Regions from separate parts of the Solwaraspora sp. WMMB335 genome, predicted to be linked through region 2. Evidence: riboswitches for the same ligand, from Rfam matches in the RefSeq annotation. Region 2 holds a riboswitch; each other region holds the start of a gene.

Region 1 (2,193 bases), 4.3 Mb from region 2:
CGCGGCCCTGGCCAACGCGGTGCTGCTCGCCGGGGTGGCGGTCTACGTCCTGGTGGAGGCGGTCCACCGGTTCACCGCCCCGGAGCCGGTACTCGCCGGGCCGATGCTCGCGGTGGCCGTCGCCGGACTGCTGGCCAACGTGGCCGCGTTCGCGTTGCTGCGCGCCGGTGCCCGGGAAAGCATCAATGTGCGCGGCGCCTACCTGGAGGTACTCGGCGACCTACTCGGCTCGGTCGGGGTGATCGTCGCGGCGCTGGTGATCGCCACGACCGGATGGTGGTACGCCGACCCGTTGGTCGCCGTCGGTGTCGGCGTGTTCATCCTGCCCCGTACCTGGCGGCTGGCCCAGGCCGCGGTGCGAATCCTGGTGCAGGCCGCACCGACGCATCTGGACGTGCCCCGGGTCAGGGCCCGGCTGGCCGCCGTGCCCGGTGTCCGCGACGTGCACGACCTGCACGTGTGGACGCTCACTCCAGGGAAGGAGGTGGCGTCGGCGCACCTGGCGGTCACCACCTCGGTCGAGGTCGGGTCGGTGCTGCGTGACGCCCGGCAGGCCCTACACGAAGAGTTCGGCATCGAACACGCGACGCTGCAGGTCGAGCCGGCCGCGCCAGCGGAACCATGTGGACCGGCAGACTGGTGATTAGCAAAGGCTTAAGTTTCGTGACCTTCCCGCGACAGTAATAGCTGCGATCAACTGAAATACCTGATTTATCTGGACATAATAGTGCTATCGATGTCGGGACGACGGCGGACACAGCCGGTAGTCTCAGCCCCGGTCTCCGTCCGGGCGGCGCCCCTCCGGCGCCCGCGGAGGCCGTCGCCTAATCGCCTCGCGGCGAGCCGGGGAACCACGTACCTGGGGTGTATCCGCGCCAGCGGTAGGGATCTTCCGTCCCGAACCCGTCAGCTAACCCGGTCGGCGGCTGACGGAAGGAACCCTGCACGTGTCCATGATCCACAGAAGAACCCGAGCCGCTCTGTTCGCGGCGCTGGCCGCAATGGCGGTCGCCGTCACCGGCGCCCCACTGGGCAGCCCTGCCGGGGCTGCGCTCGCCGCCCACGCCCCCGACCGTCGCGACGACGAAGGCGGCACCACCAGCCTACGTAAGGAACTCGATGCCGCCTCGCGCGGCTGGCTCGACGCCAAGGCGGCCCTCGACCACTCGACCGAGCGGCAGCGCAAGCTCACCGACCAGCTGACCGAGGTGGAGGCAGACCTCGACAAGCGCAACCGCAACGTCGGACGCATCGTCGACCGGGCGTACCGCAACGGCCGGCTCGGACCGGTGTCCGCGTTGCTCAACAGCACCTCACCGGAGGGCTTCCTGGACCGGGCCGCAGCGCTGAGCGCGGTCACCGCCAACGAGGAAAAGGAGCTACGCGGGCTTTACCAGACGCGAGACCAGGTCACCCGGTCCAAGGCGGCCATCGAGCACGAGGTTCGCGAACAGCGCAACCAGCTGGCCGTCATGGAGCAACGCAAGAATCAGGCGGAACGAGCCCTCGAGGTAGCGATCGCGGCAGAGGAGAAGGCCGAGGCCGAGGCTCAGGCCGAAGCCGAACGCGCCGCGGCCGCCAGCTCCGGCGGATCGTCGACCAGCGGATCGTCCGACTCCGGATCCTCCAGCTCCGGGTCCAGCAGCGCCGCAGCGACCCCGGCACCGCGCAACGCGAACGGATCCTGGCCGGCGGAGTCCTGTAGTGTCGACGACCCGACCACCTCCGGCTGTATCACCCCGCGGACCTTGCACGCGCTCAACCAGGCCAAGGCGGCAGGGTTCACCCGGTACGTGTCGTGCTTCCGCAACGGCAGCTCCGGCGAGCATCCCAAGGGCCGGGCCTGCGACTTCGCCGCCCAGGCCAACGGCTTCGGCGGGGTGGCCACCGGCGGGGACAAGACCTACGGGGACAACCTGGCGAACTACTTCATCAACAACGCCGACCAACTGGGTGTGCTCTACGTGATCTGGTACAAGCGGATCTGGCTGCCGAGCAGTGGCTGGAAGGCGTACAGCGGGGCCGGCGGCGACCCGTCCAGCGACCACACCAACCACGTGCACCTGTCGGTGTACTGAGACACCTCGGGCGCGAGCCCCGGCGGCGGACCACGGACCTGTCGTGGTCCGCCGCTGGGTCGTGTCCGCGGTGGACCACGGGTCGATGGATCGTTCCACTGTTTGCGGAAGACCC
Region 2 (2,193 bases):
CTCGGCGCACCTGCCCGAACTGGCGCTCCTCGTCACTGCTGAACAGCAGCTTCCACGTCTGCTGGTGACGGCCCCACAGCTCGTACGGGCGGGGCCGTAGCCGATCGCCGAGCCAGGCCAGGCCGACCGGGACGAACGCGGCGACGAACAGGGCCAGGTAGGCACCGGCGCTGACCTCGTCCAAGCCTCGGGTGAACCCGATCACCAGCGCGATCCCGGCCAGCATCACCGCGACGAGAGCCACCGCCCGGGCGGTGATCCGGTCCCGGGCCCCCCGGGCGATACGCAACTGCGCGATGTCACGGATGGCGTAACGCTGACCGGCGACGACGAACCAGTCCCGGGTGACGCGGATGCCAGGCTGACGGTAGTACGCCGGTAGGCCGTCCGATCCACCGTTGCCCCGGCCGACCGACGCGGCCCCGGCCACGGGCTGCTGTCCGTATGTCGCGGCCCGGCTGTTGCGCGTCGCCGGCGCCGGGTAGGTCGATGGGGTTGCCGGGACGGTCGCCGGCGGGGGGTTCCACCCGCGAGGGCGGCTGGCGTCGCGCATCGGCGGGGATCCACGCAACGACGGGGTCTGGCGAGTAGCACGCATAGCGGCCTCCGAAGGGCTTGTGCGGCGCTGACCTTGCGGGTCCATTGTGCAAACAGCGAGCTACTCGATGGAAGATGAGCAATCTGCCACCTAGCAGAATGCCGTACGGCAGGACGCATCCTGGACGCCAATTGGAGGCTTTACGGGTAATTTGTCAGAGTTACCCGCCGGCAGCAACTGCCTCAACTTACTAAAGCGACAATTTGGTCTTGGATCACGGTAACACCTCGAGTCGATACTTTCCGTTACCAAGATGTCTCACCGACCCGTCGCAATGTCGTTAATCACGATCACGCTACTTTCCGGTCACAAGCGTTACGGCTAAATTGGTTCCGCTGGTCCGGTCGCCAGTCACCGACAGTGGTGACGCCGGTCCGGTGCCGCCGAATCATTCACGACAGAGATTACGTTCAGTAATCAAATTGTGATCGACTGTCAGTGACTCGGGGACCCACCGAGCATCTGGGGTGAATCCGCGTCCGACGCGGTAGGGCGATCTTCCCGCCCGAATCCGTCAGCTAACCCGGGAGGCGGCGATGGAAGAAGGGTTCTGCGTTCTTGTCATCAGCGCGGATTCTGCTGCGCACCCTCACGCTGGCCGGCGTGGTCCTCGGCTTGGTCGTACCCGCCGCCGCGGCCTCCGCCCAGCCCAGCGTCAGCGAACTCACGCAGCAGATCAACGAGGAATCGGCCGAGTTGGCAAAGGTCGTCGAGTCGTACAACCGGCTCCGTGAGGAGGCCAAGGCGACCCGGGCGGCAGCCGAGAAGATCAACTCCCAGCTCGGCCCGTTGGAGGCCGAGCTGGCCCGGGCAGAGACGGAAGTCGGGCAGATCGCGATCACGGCATACAAATCCGGCGGCCTGAGCACCGCCAGCGCACTACTCGACGGGACATCCGGCAGCTTCGTCGACCGGCTGGGCACCCTGGACCACCTGGCCCGCGACCGGCAGCAGCGGCTCACCAGCTTCACCGACACCCAGCTGACCTACCTGGCTGAGCAGGAGAAGCTGCAGGCGGCGCTCAAGAAGCAGGATGCCCAGGTGAAGGAGCTGGCCGACCGTAAGAAGCAGATCGAAGCCGACATCGACGAGCTGATGGCCAAGCGGGAGCAGGCCTACGGCACCGCGACCGAGACCGGTTCGTCGTACACCGGACCTGTGCCGTCGGTCTCCGGCGCCGCCGGCACGGCGGTCGAGTTCGCCTACGGAGCCATCGGCAAGCCGTACGTCTGGGCCGCCGACGGTCCCAACGGCTACGACTGTTCGGGCTTGACCCTCGCTGCCTGGCGGGCGGCCGGCAAGAGCCTGCCGCACAACGCCGCGATGCAGTGGGACGTGGTCGCCAAGATCGACCGTGGTTCTCTACAGCCGGGTGACCTGGTGTTCTACAGCAACCTCAACCACGTCGGGCTGTACGTCGGCAGCGGCAAGGTGATCCATGCACCGACTTTCGGTCGCGCCGTCGAATTGGCCAGCGTGGACATGATGACCCCGTACGGCTACGGCAGGGTGCGCTGACGCCGTCTGCGCCGTCCCCTGGGACACCGGTGGCCGGCGTCTCCTACTGGCAGGAGACGCCGGCCACCGTCATCATG
Region 3 (2,193 bases), 2.7 Mb from region 2:
CTGCTGGACGTCCGTGGTGGCACCGGCCACGATGAGCAGGGCGCCGCTCGGGATGCGGGTCCGTCCGCAGGCGTAGCGCAGGTCGGCGTCCCGTTCCTTGATCCCGACCACCGTGACGCCGTATTGCTGGCGCAGCCGGGATTCGGCAAGGGTCCGGTCGACGGTCTCCGGCGGAGCGCACACCTTGGCGATCGCGAACCCGTCGTCGAACTCGATGAAGTCGAGCATCTTGCTGGCCAGCAGGTGAGCCACCCGCTCACCCATCGCCGCTTCGGGGAAGATCACGTGGTGCGCGCCGACGGCAGCCAGGATCCGACCGTGCTTGGCGGTGATCGCCTTCGCCCAGATCTCCTCGATGCCGATCTCGGTGAGCGCCACGACGGTCAGGATGCTCGACTCGACCTCCGAGCCGATCCCCACCACCGCGCGCCGGAAGCCGGGCACCCCGAGTTGCCTCAGCCTGTCCTCGTCGGTCGAGTCGGCCTCCACCGCCCGTGGCAGGCGCTCGGCCCAGTGCTGTACCCGCTTGGGATGCTCGTCGATGCCGAGCACCGGATGCCCGAGCCGCAGCAGGGACAGTGCCACCTGCCCGCCGAATCGACCGAGACCGATCACCACGACGCCGTCGTCCGGCACCCCGTCGTCCGGTTGGCGGCCGTCCGCCACTCCGTCACCTTCCGCACCCGTGTCCATCGTCAAGAGCACCAATCACCAGCAACCAAATAATTAACCGACAATTGCACCCTAAATGCTCTCAGGCCGTCCTGCGGCCGGGCCCCTCGGATCGCCTTGCGACAACCACCGGTGTCACTGCGACTGCAGACAGTGGACATCACCGAATGTCGTTGCCCGGTAACGGATTTCTTCCTGGTCAGCGACGCCCTGCGAGGTGTTGAAGCCGATCACCGATCCGGTAAGCTTGCCCGCGGTCTCCGCCCGGCGGCGCCCCATCGGTGCCGGCGGTGACCGCCGCCCAATCACCCTGCGGGGTGAGCCGGGGACCCACGTTCACCGGGGTGAATCCGCAACTGCGGTAGGGATCGTTCCGTCCCGAACCCGTCAGCTAACTCGGTCGGCGGCCAAGGAGAGGAACAGGATGTCCGCACCCCTGCGCCAGCGGTTGCCGCTGGCCGCGGCACTGGCCACGGTGACCGCGCTATTCGCCGGGTTCGTCGTGCTGGCCGCACCGGCCGCCGCCGCGCCGGCCGATCCCGACGACGAGGGCGAGCCGCCCCTGCTGAGTGAGGTCCTCGAGTCGACCGGACGCGGCTTCGTCGAAGCCAGAACTGCGGTCGAGGAGTCCCGCAAGCGACAGCTGCAGCTCAGCCTGGAACTGGAGAAGGTAGAGGAACGGCTGGCCGCGCTCAGCCCACAGATCGGCGAAGTCGCCTCCAACTCGTACCGACTCGGCCGGATAACCCCGGTCATGGTGCTACTCAACAGCGCCAGCCCGGACGCCCTGCTGGAACGGGCCGAGGGCCTCGACATGATCGCCATGCACGACAACAAGCGGGTCCGCGAGTTGAACGAGGCGCGCGAGCAGGCGGAACGGGCCAAGGCGGCGATCGACGCCGAGGTCGCCCGCGAGGAGCAGCAACTCACCGTGATGCGGCGGCAGAAGGAGGAGGCGGAGAAGGCGCTGCGTCTGGTCGGCGCGGTCGCCACCAACGGCTTCGTCTCCGCCACCTCGCCGGTGGCCCGCCAGGCCCCCCGCAATTCGGACGGTTCCTGGCCGTCGCAGTCCTGCAGCCTCGACGACCCCACCACCACCGGCTGCATCACGCCGCGCACGATGCACGCGCTCAACGAGGCCAAGCGGGTTGGCTTCACCCGTTTCGTGTCGTGCTTCCGTCCGGGTGGACCGTTCGAACATCCGAAGGGGCGGGCCTGCGACTTCTCGGCGCAACAGAACGGATTCGGTGGCGACGCCACCGGGGACGACCGGCTGTACGGCAACAACCTGACCGCGTTCCTGGTCCGCAACGCCGACCGACTCGGCATCCTCTACGTCATCTGGTACCGCCAGGTCTGGTTCCCGGCCACCGGCTGGAGTTCGTACAGCGGAGCCGGCGGTGACCCGAGCAGCGACCACACCAACCACGTGCACCTGTCCCTGCTCTGACCGGCTCGGACGACGTACGGACCGGGCCCGGTGTGCGGCCCGGTCACTCGGTGCGGGCCGACCGACGTACC
Region 4 (2,193 bases), 2.1 Mb from region 2:
GGACGAGGAACTCGCCGCGAAGCGCAAGACGATCAACGCCGAGATCGATCGTTTGGAAGACATGCGGGCCGACGCCTACCAGACAACCGGCTACACCGGCGGGTCGGGCGCCTCCGGCCCTTGCCCGGCGGCCTCGGTCGGCGGTGCCGCCGCCACCGCGGTCGCGACCGCGTGCGCGCAGATCGGCAAGCCGTACGTCTGGGGCGCGACCGGCCCCAACGCATTCGACTGTTCAGGGCTTACCCAGTACGCCTGGTCGAGTGCGGGGGTGGGTCTCACCCACTACACCGGTTCGCAGTGGAACCAGGGTAGGTCGGTCAGCCGAGCCGAGGCGCTGCCAGGAGATCTCGTTTTCTTCTTCAGTGATCTGCATCACGTAGGCGTGTACATCGGTAATGGTCTGATGGTGCACGCGCCGAGCTCCGGTCAACCGGTGCAAATGGCGAATATCGACCACATGCCGATCGCTGGATTCAAACGGGTCGGGTGATTGTTGCAGGTCAGCTGGTTGTAGAGGTGGATCGATCAGTGCTCGGCGGCTGTCGACGATGCCGGTAGGCCGGTGCTGCGGCGCTGGTCTGCAGGCCGCGATTCGAACGCATGAGCGACTGCGACTACTGCACGATTAGCAATCATCTGCCTACGGAAAGAAATGTCCATCGTCGTCGCTTGCGTACGGAGAACAGCGCTCTCTACTCTTGGGGATCGTCGAGTCGAGATGACGTCAGCCAACCAGGTTGACCTCGACCCGACACCGCCTAATCGTCACACATCACGAGCCGGGGACCCACGGTAACTCGGGGTGAATCCGCAGGATCAGCTGCGGTAGGGCGTCTCCTTTCCGCCCGAACCCGTCAGCTAACCCGGTAGGCGGTCTGGGGAGAAGGAGTCCGGTGGCTACGAGCGCCCCTCGGCGGCGCCCCGGATGGTCCGAGCGGGACCACGGGTGCACAACGCCGCGTACCCATCAACAGATTCTTCGGGCGGTGGTAGCCGTTGCTGCCAGCGCCGGACTGCTGCTGGCCGGATCGCCCGCACAGGCCCAACCTACCGTGGCGCAGATCGAAGCCCAGATCGACGACGTCTGGGCGGAACTCGAACCGACGATCGAACGGCACAATGCCGTACGTCAGGATCTGGCCGGGAAGAAGAAGCAGGCCGAGGCCCTCGGTAAGAAGATTCAGCCCTTGCAGATCCAGATCGATCTGGCGATGGACCGGGTCAGCGAGTTCGCCGCACGGTCGTACAAGGGCGGCAGCCCTTCGGCGATCAACGCGATCCTGGTCAGCGGCCAGCCCACCCACCTGGCCGACCAGTTGGAACTGCTCGACCAGTTCGCCCGCAGGCAGGCCCGCGACGTACAGGCGGTCGTCGACCTCAAGGACAAGTACGCCGCGCAGAAGGCGCCCCTCGACGAACTGATCGGGGAGCTGACCCAGACCGAAGCACAGTTGGCGGCGAAAGCCAAGGACATCGACGCCGAGGTGGACCGGCTGCAGGAACTGCGGCTGCAGGCGTACGGGTCGACGAACACGCTCGGCTCGCTGCGGCCCGCACCCTGCCCGGCCACCTACCCCGGTGGTGCGGCCGGCAAGGCCGTCACCTTCGCCTGCGCGCAGATCGGCAAGCCGTACGTGTGGGGATCAGCCGGGCCCAACAGCTACGACTGCTCGGGCCTGACCTCGGCGGCCTGGCGCCAGGGCGGCGTTTCGCTGCCGCACAACGCGGCCCGGCAGCGGCAGGTGATGGCGTACGTCGACCGGTCCGAGCTGCGACCGGGTGACCTGATCTTCTACTACAGCGGGCTGTCGCACGTCGGCATGTATGTCGGGGACGGCTGGATCGTCCACGCGCCGCAGGCCGGCTCCCCGGTGCAGATGCGCAAGATCGGTTCGGACGTGCACAGCTACGGCCGGCCCGGATAACTTCACTCCTCCCCATGGCCTGGCGCTAGCCGCGGATCCCCCCGTCGTGCGGCGGCACCGGCCGTTTGAAGGGCGTCCTCCCATGCCTCCCCCCGGCTTGGGAGGACGCCTTTCGCTACACCTGGTCGGCCTATCCCGTCTTGGACCTATCCCGTCGGCCAGGTCTGCCACCGTTGCCAGGACCGGCTCGGCGTCGGCCCCCGCTGACCCTGGTAGCGCGAGCCGTAGACCGATGATCCGTACGGATGCTCGGCGGCTGACGAGAGCC

The links. Region 2 has a riboswitch for cyclic di-AMP ahead of ACN27F_RS09485 (NlpC/P60 family protein). Riboswitches for the same ligand answer to the same signal wherever they lie in the genome.
Region 1: another riboswitch for cyclic di-AMP. It lies ahead of ACN27F_RS28405 (coiled-coil domain-containing protein); the one in region 2 lies ahead of ACN27F_RS09485 (NlpC/P60 family protein).
Region 3: another riboswitch for cyclic di-AMP. It lies ahead of ACN27F_RS21265 (coiled-coil domain-containing protein); the one in region 2 lies ahead of ACN27F_RS09485 (NlpC/P60 family protein).
Region 4: another riboswitch for cyclic di-AMP. It lies ahead of ACN27F_RS18635 (NlpC/P60 family protein); the one in region 2 lies ahead of ACN27F_RS09485 (NlpC/P60 family protein).

Annotation. Positions count from the first base shown of each region.
Region 1 covers NZ_JBMHMF010000001.1:6,590,098-6,592,290, reverse strand. Annotated here, with positions in the region: gene ACN27F_RS28410 (cation diffusion facilitator family transporter) at 1-643, shown strand, start outside; cyclic di-AMP (ydaO/yuaA leader) riboswitch at 812-941, shown strand; gene ACN27F_RS28405 (coiled-coil domain-containing protein) at 954-2,078, shown strand.
Region 2 covers NZ_JBMHMF010000001.1:2,252,306-2,254,498, forward strand. Annotated here, with positions in the region: gene ACN27F_RS09480 (DUF6232 family protein) at 1-598, opposite strand, end outside; cyclic di-AMP (ydaO/yuaA leader) riboswitch at 1,018-1,146, shown strand; gene ACN27F_RS09485 (NlpC/P60 family protein) at 1,157-2,116, shown strand.
Region 3 covers NZ_JBMHMF010000001.1:4,908,869-4,911,061, reverse strand. Annotated here, with positions in the region: gene ACN27F_RS21270 (potassium channel family protein) at 1-666, opposite strand, end outside; cyclic di-AMP (ydaO/yuaA leader) riboswitch at 961-1,094, shown strand; gene ACN27F_RS21265 (coiled-coil domain-containing protein) at 1,097-2,122, shown strand; gene ACN27F_RS21260 (glycoside hydrolase family 65 protein) at 2,166-2,193, opposite strand, start outside.
Region 4 covers NZ_JBMHMF010000001.1:4,327,075-4,329,267, reverse strand. Annotated here, with positions in the region: gene ACN27F_RS18640 (NlpC/P60 family protein) at 1-490, shown strand, start outside; cyclic di-AMP (ydaO/yuaA leader) riboswitch at 746-888, shown strand; gene ACN27F_RS18635 (NlpC/P60 family protein) at 987-1,925, shown strand; gene dcd (dCTP deaminase) at 2,072-2,193, opposite strand, start outside.